2 regions of the Methylobacterium sp. 13MFTsu3.1M2 genome follow, and region 2 is predicted to be linked to the other one. Evidence: predicted binding sites of a transcription regulator. Region 2 holds the regulator's gene; the other holds the start of a gene.
The links. The regulator LexA, encoded in region 2, represses DNA repair genes until DNA is damaged. The targets are predictions, from matches to a motif close to TGTTCNNNNTGTGTTCNG.

Region 1: a site for LexA is predicted at 2,225-2,242, ahead of dinB (DNA polymerase IV). Genes of this name have one in related genera too.

Annotation. Positions count from the first base shown of each region.
Region 1 is NZ_FOMM01000011.1:138,605-143,214, reverse strand. It holds gene pabB (aminodeoxychorismate synthase component I) at 1-349, opposite strand, end outside; gene rimO (30S ribosomal protein S12 methylthiotransferase RimO) at 707-2,053, shown strand; gene dinB (DNA polymerase IV) at 2,266-3,348, shown strand; gene BM314_RS12360 (hypothetical protein) at 3,633-3,857, shown strand; gene BM314_RS12355 (hypothetical protein) at 3,906-4,106, opposite strand; gene pncA (bifunctional nicotinamidase/pyrazinamidase) at 4,206-4,610, opposite strand, start outside.
Region 2 is NZ_FOMM01000005.1:84,575-89,184, reverse strand. It holds gene BM314_RS05070 (ComEC/Rec2 family competence protein) at 21-2,348, shown strand; gene lexA (transcriptional repressor LexA) at 2,342-3,070, opposite strand; gene BM314_RS05060 (hypothetical protein) at 3,321-3,770, shown strand; gene BM314_RS05055 (hypothetical protein) at 3,789-4,004, opposite strand; gene fae (formaldehyde-activating enzyme) at 4,324-4,610, shown strand, end outside.

The sequences.
Region 1 (4,610 bases), on a different contig from region 2:
TGAGCCCCGCCCGCCGGGCGGGCGGCGCCACCCGCTCCAGCGCCGCGCCGAGGTCGTAGGCGAGGTACCCGATCGCCCCGCCGGGGAACGGCTCCGGGCCTGCCTCGAGCCGGTAGGGTTCGAGGCAGGCCCGGAGCGCGGCCATCGGGCCGCCCGCCACCGGCCTCCCGTCGAGGGTCGCGCGCCCGTCGCGGTAGCGGAACCGCGCGAACGGGTCGGCGGCCACGATCGAGTGCCGCCCCAGCGGGTCGTGCCGCATGGCGCTGTCGAGGAAGGCGAGCCCGGGCAGGGCGCGCAGCCGGGCCGCCGCCGCGACGGGATCGATGAAGGGGATCTCTCGGGTCCACATGACCGGGTTCGGGGCCGTTATCCTCGGGCTGTGCGTCATCCGCTGCCGTCGCACAGGCGATGCCGCGGGGGAAGCGGCAGTTCCACGCAGGCCCCGCCGCCGCGCGCGGGCGGGCCGTGTCCGGGGCGCAGGGCCGCGCCGCCCAATCCTGATGTGGGGTCTGAGGAGCCGGCCGCAAAGCTTTGCCGTAGCGATAGGATCTTTGTCAGAGCTCAGGCTCGCGCGCAGGGCCGGGCACCCCTGCGGCGGCCGGCCTCGCGCGGAGGCGCGGGAGCCTGTATAGGAGCGCGACCCCGAATTCCTGGTCCCGCGCGCCGGGCGGCCGATCGCCCCGCCGGACTGTCCGACCCGAATGCCATGACCGCCACGCCCGCTCCCCGCGGCCCCGCTCCCGGCGCCGCCCCGAAAATCTCGTTCGTCTCGCTGGGCTGCCCGAAGGCGCTGGTCGATTCCGAGCGGATCCTCACCCACCTGCGCGCGGAGGGCTACGAGCTGGCCCGGCGGCACGACGGCGCCGACGTGGTGATCGTCAACACCTGCGGCTTCCTCGATTCCGCCAAGGCGGAGTCGCTCTCGGCCATCGGCGAGGCCATGGCGGAGAACGGCCGCGTCATCGTCACCGGCTGCATGGGCGCGCAGCCGGAGGAGATCCGCGAGAAGTACCCCGACCTCCTGGCGGTGACCGGGCCCCAGGCCTACGAGTCGGTGGTGGCGGCCGTCCACGAGGCGGTGCCGCCGGCCCACGACCCGTTCCTCGACCTCGTGCCGCCGCAGGGGATCAAGCTCACCCCGCGCCACTACGCCTACCTGAAGATCTCGGAGGGGTGCAGCAACCGCTGCAGCTTCTGCATCATCCCGAGCTTGCGCGGGAACCTCGTCAGCCGCCCCGCCGCCGACGTGCTGCGCGAGGCCGAGAAGCTGGTGAAGGCCGGCGTGAAGGAGCTGCTGGTCGTCAGCCAGGACACCAGCGCCTACGGCGTCGATATCCGCTACAGTGAGAGCCCGTGGCGCGACCGCCAGGTCCGCGCCAAGTTCTACGACCTCACCAAGGAACTCGGCGAGCTCGGCGCCTGGGTGCGGCTGCACTACGTCTACCCCTACCCGCACGTGGACGAGGTCATCCCGCTGATGGCCGAGGGCAAGGTGCTCCCCTACCTCGACATGCCGCTCCAGCACGCGAGCCCCTCCGTGCTCAAGCGCATGCGCCGCCCCGGCAACCAGGAGCGCCAGCTCGACCGGATCCGCAGCTGGCGGCAGACCTGCCCGGACCTCACGATCCGCTCGACCTTCATCGTCGGCTTCCCCGGCGAGACCGAGGCCGAGTTCGAGGAGCTGCTCGCTTGGCTGCAGGAGGCCAAGCTCGATCGGGTCGGCTGCTTCGAGTACGAGCCGGTGGCCGGCGCCACCGCCAACGCGCTGGGCGACCTCGTGCCGCCGGCGGTGAAGGCCGAGCGCAAGCGCCGGTTCATGGAGACCCAGAACGGCATCGCGCTCCGGCTGCAGCGGGCCAAGGTCGGTAAGCGGCTGCCCGTCATCGTCGATTCCGTCGAGGGCGGGGTGGCGCGGGGCCGGTCCAAGGCCGACGCACCGGAGATCGACGGGACCGTCCACGCCGCGTTCCGGCGCCCGGTGCGGGTCGGCGACATCGTCACGGTGAAGATCGACCGGGCCGAGGCCTACGACCTCTACGGCAGCGTCGCCTGACGGCAGGCTCCGTCTTTGCGAGCGGAGCGAAGCAATCCAGGGATGCGCTGCGCTCGGAAATGTCCGGCTGCCCTGGGTCGCTTCGCTGCGCTCGCGATGACGGGCGCGGCCTGGACTCCTGTTGACGCCGCGTCCGGCGCAGCTTGACCCCGCCGTCCCGCCGCGCTTTTTCGGAACAGATCGGGAACACACGGCGGATCTCCGAGGCGGCGATGGATCCGGAGGTCGCGCTCCGAAAGATCATCCACATCGACATGGACGCGTTCTACGCCTCCGTGGAGCAGCGCGACGACCCGTCGCTGCGCGGCCGGCCGCTGGCGGTCGGCGGCTCCCGGGAGCGCGGGGTGGTGGCCGCTGCGAGCTACGAGGCCCGAAAATTCGGTGTCCGCTCCGCCATGCCGTCGGCCACCGCGCGGCGGCTGTGCCCGGACCTGCTGTTCGTGAAGCCGCGCTTCGAGGTCTACCGGGCGGTCTCCGAGGAGATCCGGGCGGTCTTCGCCCGGCACACGGCCATCATCGAGCCGGTGGCCCTCGACGAGGCCTATCTCGACGTCACCGAGAACCTCCTGGGCCTCCCGACGGCGACGGCCGTGGCGAAGGCGATCCGGGCCGAGATCCTGGAACGGACCGGACTCATCGCCTCGGCCGGGGTCTCGTACAACAAGTTCCTCGCCAAGGTGGCGTCCGACCACCGCAAGCCCGACGCCCTGTTCGTCATCACCCCCGCCATGGGGCCGGACTTCGTGGCGGCGCTGCCGATCGGCCGGTTCCACGGCGTCGGCCCGGTCACCGAGGCGAAGATGAAGCGGCTCGGGATCGAGACCGGGGCGGATCTGCGCGCCTGGACGCCGGAGCGCCTGCGCGAGACCTTCGGCTCCGCGGGCGCCTACTACCACGCGGTCGCCCGGGGCATCGACGCGCGGCCGGTGCGCGCCCACCGGGTGCGCAAGTCGATCGGCGCCGAGACCACCTTCTCGGACGACACGGCCGCCTTCGAGGTCCTGGCCGCCCGGCTGGCGCCGCTGTTCGACAAGGTCTGGGCGGGCGCCGACGCCAAGGGCATGCGCGCCCGGACCGTGACCCTGAAGCTCAAGTTCTCGGATTTCGCGCAGGTCACCCGGGCGAAGTCCCTCGCCGTGCCGGTGGCCGACCGGGCCGCCCTGGAGCGGATCGGCCTCGACCTGCTCGCCGGCCTGTTCCCCCTGCGCCGCAGCGCGCGGCTGATCGGGGTGTCGCTGTCGGGCTTCGCGCAGGACGCGCCCGAGGCGCCGCTCCAGCTCGGGCTGGCGCTCTGACACGGCCTCAGGGGCAGGCCCACGCTCCGTCATCACGGGCGCAGCGAAGTGACCCCGGGCAGCAGGACATCGGTCAGCGTGGCGCTGCCCTGGATCGCCTCGCTCCACTCGCAACGACGACGGTGGGGAAGCGATCAACCGGAAAGCGATAGTGCCGCCGCCGTCATGCACGACACGGCGCCTGTGCGGTTCCGCACGTCGGGAAGGCCGGGTCGATCGCAGAGCGGAGCGATCCAGTCTGGATCAGGGTTTCTCGAGCCCGCGCGAACACGAGGACCCTGTCGATGCCGAAGCACGCCCGCCTGGCCCTGGCCGCCGCGCTTCTATCGGCCCTCGCGGCGGGCGCCGCCCGCGCGGACGGCACATCCGCTTTCGGGGCCGCCAACGCGGCCCAGCTCCGGGGCTACACCGCGAGCCCGGCCCAGGTCTACGTTCCGGCAGGCGGCCCGAGCGCCAGGCCCGCGGCCCCCGCACCGCAGCGGCCGAAGGCGCCGGCGCGCAGTCGCTGAGATCGACCCGGGCCGCACCGGCCCGGGCATCCGGTCACGCGTTCTCGGTCACGCGTTCTTGCGCGGCCGGTGGTCGGGGTCGACGCCGCCGTCGAGCTTCGTCTCGTTGTCGACGTCGCCCTCGAAGGTCGAATCCGCCTGCAGATCCGCCGGGTCGGCGCCGCTCATCCCCTTCGAGGTGCCGATCCCGGGATTGCCCTTGAGGTCGGCGTCCGTGGGCGTGTCGGTCTTCGGGTGCTTGGATGACATGCAGGCTCCTGTCGGATGCTGATGTCGGGCCAACGCGTCGGCGCGGGGCCGGTCTCCCGCGCGGCGTGCGGCGGTTCGCCTCCCGGTCCCCGCACGCCCTCAGCCGATCTCCGCCGCGGCGATCCGGCGGACGCCCGCCGCCTCCATCCGCGCCCAGGCCCGCGCGAGCGACCCGTCCACGTCGATCCCGCGCACCGCGTCCGCCACCACGAGGACGTCGAACCCCGCGTCGCGCGCGTCGAGCGCGCTCCAGGCGACGCAGAAATCGGTGGCGAGGCCGCACACGGCGACGCGGGTGATGCCGCGCTCCCGGAGCGCCCCGGCGAGGCCGGTGCGCGTGGCCCGGTCGGCTTCCAGGAAGGCCGAGTAGCTGTCGACCCGCGGATCCAGCCCCTTGCGCACCACCAGGCTCGCCCGGTCGGTGGCGAGGTCCGGCGCGAAGGCGGCCCCGGGGCTGCCCTGGACGCAGTGGCGCGGCCACAGCACCTGCGGCCCGTAGGGCAG
Region 2 (4,610 bases):
CGCGGAGCGGGGCGGCGGCGATGCGGCGGATCGGCGCGAGGCGGGCGGACGGCGCGGTCGCGCTGATCGGCCCGCGCGCCCGAGCCCTTCCCGCCGCCCTCTTGGCCGCCCTCCCGGCCGCCCTCCCGGCGCTCCGCGACTGGGTCGTCGCCGGCCTCGCCCGCGAGGCCGAGCAGCGCCGGCTGTTCCCCTGGCTGGCGGTGGCCTTCGGCGGCGGGATCCTGGCCTACTTCGCGGCGGCCGACGGCGCGCCGAGCCTCGCCGCCCCCCTGATCGCGGCCGCCCTCGCGCTGGCGCCGGTCCCCGTCCTCGGCGCGCGGCCGGCGGCCCTGGCGGCGGCGCTCGCGGTGGCGGCCGCGTTCCTCGGCTTCGCGGCGGCGACCTGGCGGGTCTCGCAGGTCGCCGCACCGATCCTCACCCGCACCACGATCGGCCCGCTCGTCGGAACGGTCGAGGCCCTGGACGAGCGCGAGGTGGGCGCCCGGCTGGTGATCCGGGTGGAGAGCTTCGCCGGCCTCGCGCCGGAGGCGCGGCCCGCCCGGGTCCGGGTCTCGTTCCGGAAGACGCCGATCCCGCGTCCCGGGGACGGCGTCGCCGCCACGGCCCGGCTGCTGCCGCCCCCGGAGGCGGCCCGGCCCGGCGGCTACGACTTCGCCCGGGACGCCTATTTCCAGGGGATCGGCGCGGTGGGCTCGCTGATCGGCACCGTCACCGTCCGGGAACCGTCCGGGCCGCCGCCGCTGGGCCTGCGGCTCGCCGCTGCGCTCGACGCGGCGCGCAACGGGCTCACGCGCCGGATCGCGGAGGCCGCCGGCGGCCAGGCGGGTGCGGTGGCGGCGGCCCTGGTGACGGGCAAGCGCGGCCTCATCGGGCCGGCCACCAACGACGCGCTCCGCGCCGCCGGCATCTACCACGTGGTGTCGATCTCGGGCCTCCACATGGTGCTGGCCGCCGGCGTGGTGTTCTGGCTGGTGCGGGCGCTCCTCGCCGCGGTGCCGCTCTGCGCGCTGCTCTGGCCGATCAAGAAGATCGCGGCCGGCTTCGCCATGGTCGGCGTCACCGCCTACTGCGCCTTCTCGGGCTGGGACATCGCGGCCGAGCGCTCGCTGATCATGACCCTGATCATGCTGGGCGCGATCCTGGTGGACCGGCCGGCCCTGTCGATGCGCAACCTCGCCCTCGCGGCGCTGATCGCGCTCGCCCGGGAGCCGGAGGGCCTGCTCGGCCCGAGCTTCCAGATGTCCTTCGGCGCCGTGGCCGGGCTGATCGCCTGCGCGCGGCTGATCGACGGGCGGCTGCTCGTGCGCCCGGGGGCCGGGCGGATCGGGCGGCTCGTCGGGACCGGCCTGTCGGCGATCACCGGGACCCTGGCCACGACCCTGGTGGCGCAGGTCGCGACGGCCCCCTTCGCCACCTACCACTTCCAGACGGTCCAGCCCTTCGGCCTCGTCGGCAACGCCCTGACCCTGCCGCTCGTCTCCCTGGTGGTGATGCCCGCCGCGGTGATCGGCTGCCTCGCCTATCCCTTCGCCCTCGACCGGCCGGTCTGGTGGCTGATGGGGCAGGCGGTGGCCGGGATGCTGGCGATCTCGGACTGGATCGCCGGGTTCGAGCGGGCGGTCCTGGTGCTGCCGGCCTTCGGCGCCGGGGCGCTGGCCCTGCTGACCGCCGGCCTGCTGCTGGGGACGCTGCCGGCCTCGCGCCTGCGCTGGCTCGCCGTGCCGCCGGTCCTGCTCGGGCTCGTCCTCGCGGCCCGACCCGACCGCTACGACCTCTACGTCGACCGGCAGGGCGCGGGGGCCGCGGTGCGAGGGCCGGACGGGCGGCTCGCGGCCCTCGGCAGCCCTTCGGGCTTCGTCCTCGAGCAGTGGCTGAAGGCGGACGGCGACGGGCGGCGGCCCGCGGCGCTGATCGTCCGGTCGGGCAGCGGGCGCTGCGACCGGCTCGGCTGCACCGCCCGGCTGCCGGACGGGCGGGCGGTCGCCCTGGTCCGGGACCGGCGGGCCTTCCCGGAGGATTGCGCCCGCGCCGCGGTGCTGATCACGGGCCTCGCGGCGCCGCCCACCTGCACGGGGCCGCTGGTGATCGACCGGCGCGTCCTCGCCGCCCGCGGGGCCGTGGCCCTCCGGACCGACGGCGACGGCTTCGCCGCGCGCTACGCCTGGGACGACGGCCGCGCCGTGCCCTGGCGGCCGGCCGCCGGGCGCGGACCGGGACCGCCGCGGCCGGTCACCGCGGAGCCGGGCGACCGCCCCGCGGAGGACGGGGTCGCCGCGACGCCGGAGGCCGACGCCGCGCCGGGCGGAGACCTCGCCCCCGGCGACGCGCCGGCCGAGCCGCTTCAGTAGCGGCGGACGAGGCTCACGAGGCGGCCCTGGATCCGGACTCGGTCGGGCCCGAGCACGCGGGTCTCGTAGGCCGGGTTGGCGGCCTCGAGGGCGATCGACGAGCCGCGGCGGCGCAGGCGCTTGAGCGTCGCCTCCTCGTCGTCGATCAGCGCCACGATGATGTCGCCGGTATTGGCCGTCTCCTGCTTGCGGATGACCACGAGGTCGCCGTCCAAGATGCCCGCCTCGACCATCGAGTCGCCGCGCACCTCGAGGGCGTAGTGCTCGCCGCCGGCCACGAAGTCTGGCGACAGGGTGATGGCGTGGCTCTGGTTCTGGATCGCCGAGACGGGCGTACCGGCCGCGATCCGGCCCATGACCGGGATCGAGATGGCGCGGCCGGACTCGTCGATCATCCGCGTGCTCGCCGGGGCCGGCGGCGGCTTGGACTTACCGCCCTCGACCACGCTCGGCGTGAAGCGGCGCGGCTCGGCGGGGGCCTGAGTCGCCGGAGCGGCCTGAGTCAGGCTCTCGGGGATCCGGATCACCTCGATGGCGCGCGCCCGATTCGGAAGGCGCCGGAGGAAGCCGCGCTCCTCGAGCGCCGTGATCAGCCGGTGGATGCCGGATTTCGACTTGAGATCGAGGGCATCCTTCATCTCGTCGAACGACGGCGGGACACCGCATTCCTGCATCCGGCTCTGGATGAATCGCAGGAGGTCCAGCTGCTTGCGCGTGAGCATCGACGGGGGACTCGCGGCTTGGCGGACCGCCACGTGACGGTCTCCGAAACAAATCACGAACAGGTTAAACGTTCCGCAAGTGTTCCGCAAGAGCGGCACCGCTCGGCTCGGCGCGCCGCGGGCGCGCCCGCGGGAGAAGGTCGAGAAACGCATTGACGGCGCAAGCGGAGCCGTTTCAATGCATCGCGGCGCCCCGCCGGGAAGGCGGCGGATCCGGGGTGCGGGCTGGGACCCTCTTGGAATGACGAGGATGCGACGACCCGCAGCTCTGCTGCCCCTCGGCCTCGCCGCCCTCGGCCTCGCCGGCTGCACCACCGGATTCTCCTACATCTCGCGGAACTACGTGGCGCTCACTCCCCAGGTCGTCACGATCGGCTGCAAGGAGCCCTACGAGGTCTACGACAACCGGCAGCTGCGCCGGATGCTGATCGTGTCCAACGCCCTGCGCGAGTATACCGGCTGCAACCTGAGCGAGGTCCGGATCGATCCGGAGCCGGGCGCCACCCGGGTGAAGCGCTTCCGCACCGCCGCCCGGGCCTATCTCGACGAGACCGTGCGCGAGGATTGCCGGATCACCGGCGAGACCGTGTTCGATCCGCTGAAGACCGAGTTCGCCTACGCCTGCGACGCGCCGATCGAGAAGCGCGGCACCGTGGTCCCCCGCCTGCCGGGCCGCAATCCGGGCCTCGGCGTGCGCTGACCGGCCGGCGGCGCGTCCTCAGGCGCCCGGCTTCGGGAAGGTCCGCTCCGCGGCGTCGCCGGCGGCGGCCAGCAGGGCGCGGGCGAAGGCCCGGGCCTCCGTCCGGTCGAGCACGATCGCGGCGGTGACCGGCGCACCGCCGAGGTCGGCGAGGGCGAGTTCCAGGCGCACCCCGTCGGGCACGGCGCTCGCCTGAAGGCTCCAGCCGGAGCCCCGGTCCGTGCTCTCCGCCATCGTGTTCCTCCCGCATGCCCGGCACGGCGCCGCGCGCCCACCGGAACGGCCAGGCCCGGGACCGCTCCCGGAGCCGCGCTCCGATCTTCCCTGCCTCGCCTGTCCGCGTTCCTCAAGGCCACAGGCCGCGCAGGGGTGGAGATGCGCGCCGTCGCGGATGCCGGCGGCCGCATCGCGGCGATACGGGGCGGCACGGGGCTGCGCCCGCGCCGCGGCGCGGGCGAGGGCAGGGGCGGCCGGGATGGGGCCGGCCTCGGGGCGATTGACGCGAGGCCGCCGATGATGTCTCCCGCGGGCTCCGATCAGGTGGAGTTCGAACATGCAAGAGATCTGGTTCCGCACGGGCGAGGCCACGGTGCTGGCGGCCGAGGGCCAGTACACCGACGCCATGCCGGAGGTGCTGATCGGCTCGGTGCGCGGCCCGGTCGGTCAGGCCTTCGCGTCGATGATGGGGCAGGTCCAGGGCCACACGCGGATGTTCGTGGTGCGCGACCTCAACCAGCTCGTGCGCCCGGCCACGATGATGACCACCAAGGTCACGATCCACACGGCCGAGTATGCCGAGCTCCTCGGCGGCGTGGTCCAGGCCGCCACCGGCGACGCGAT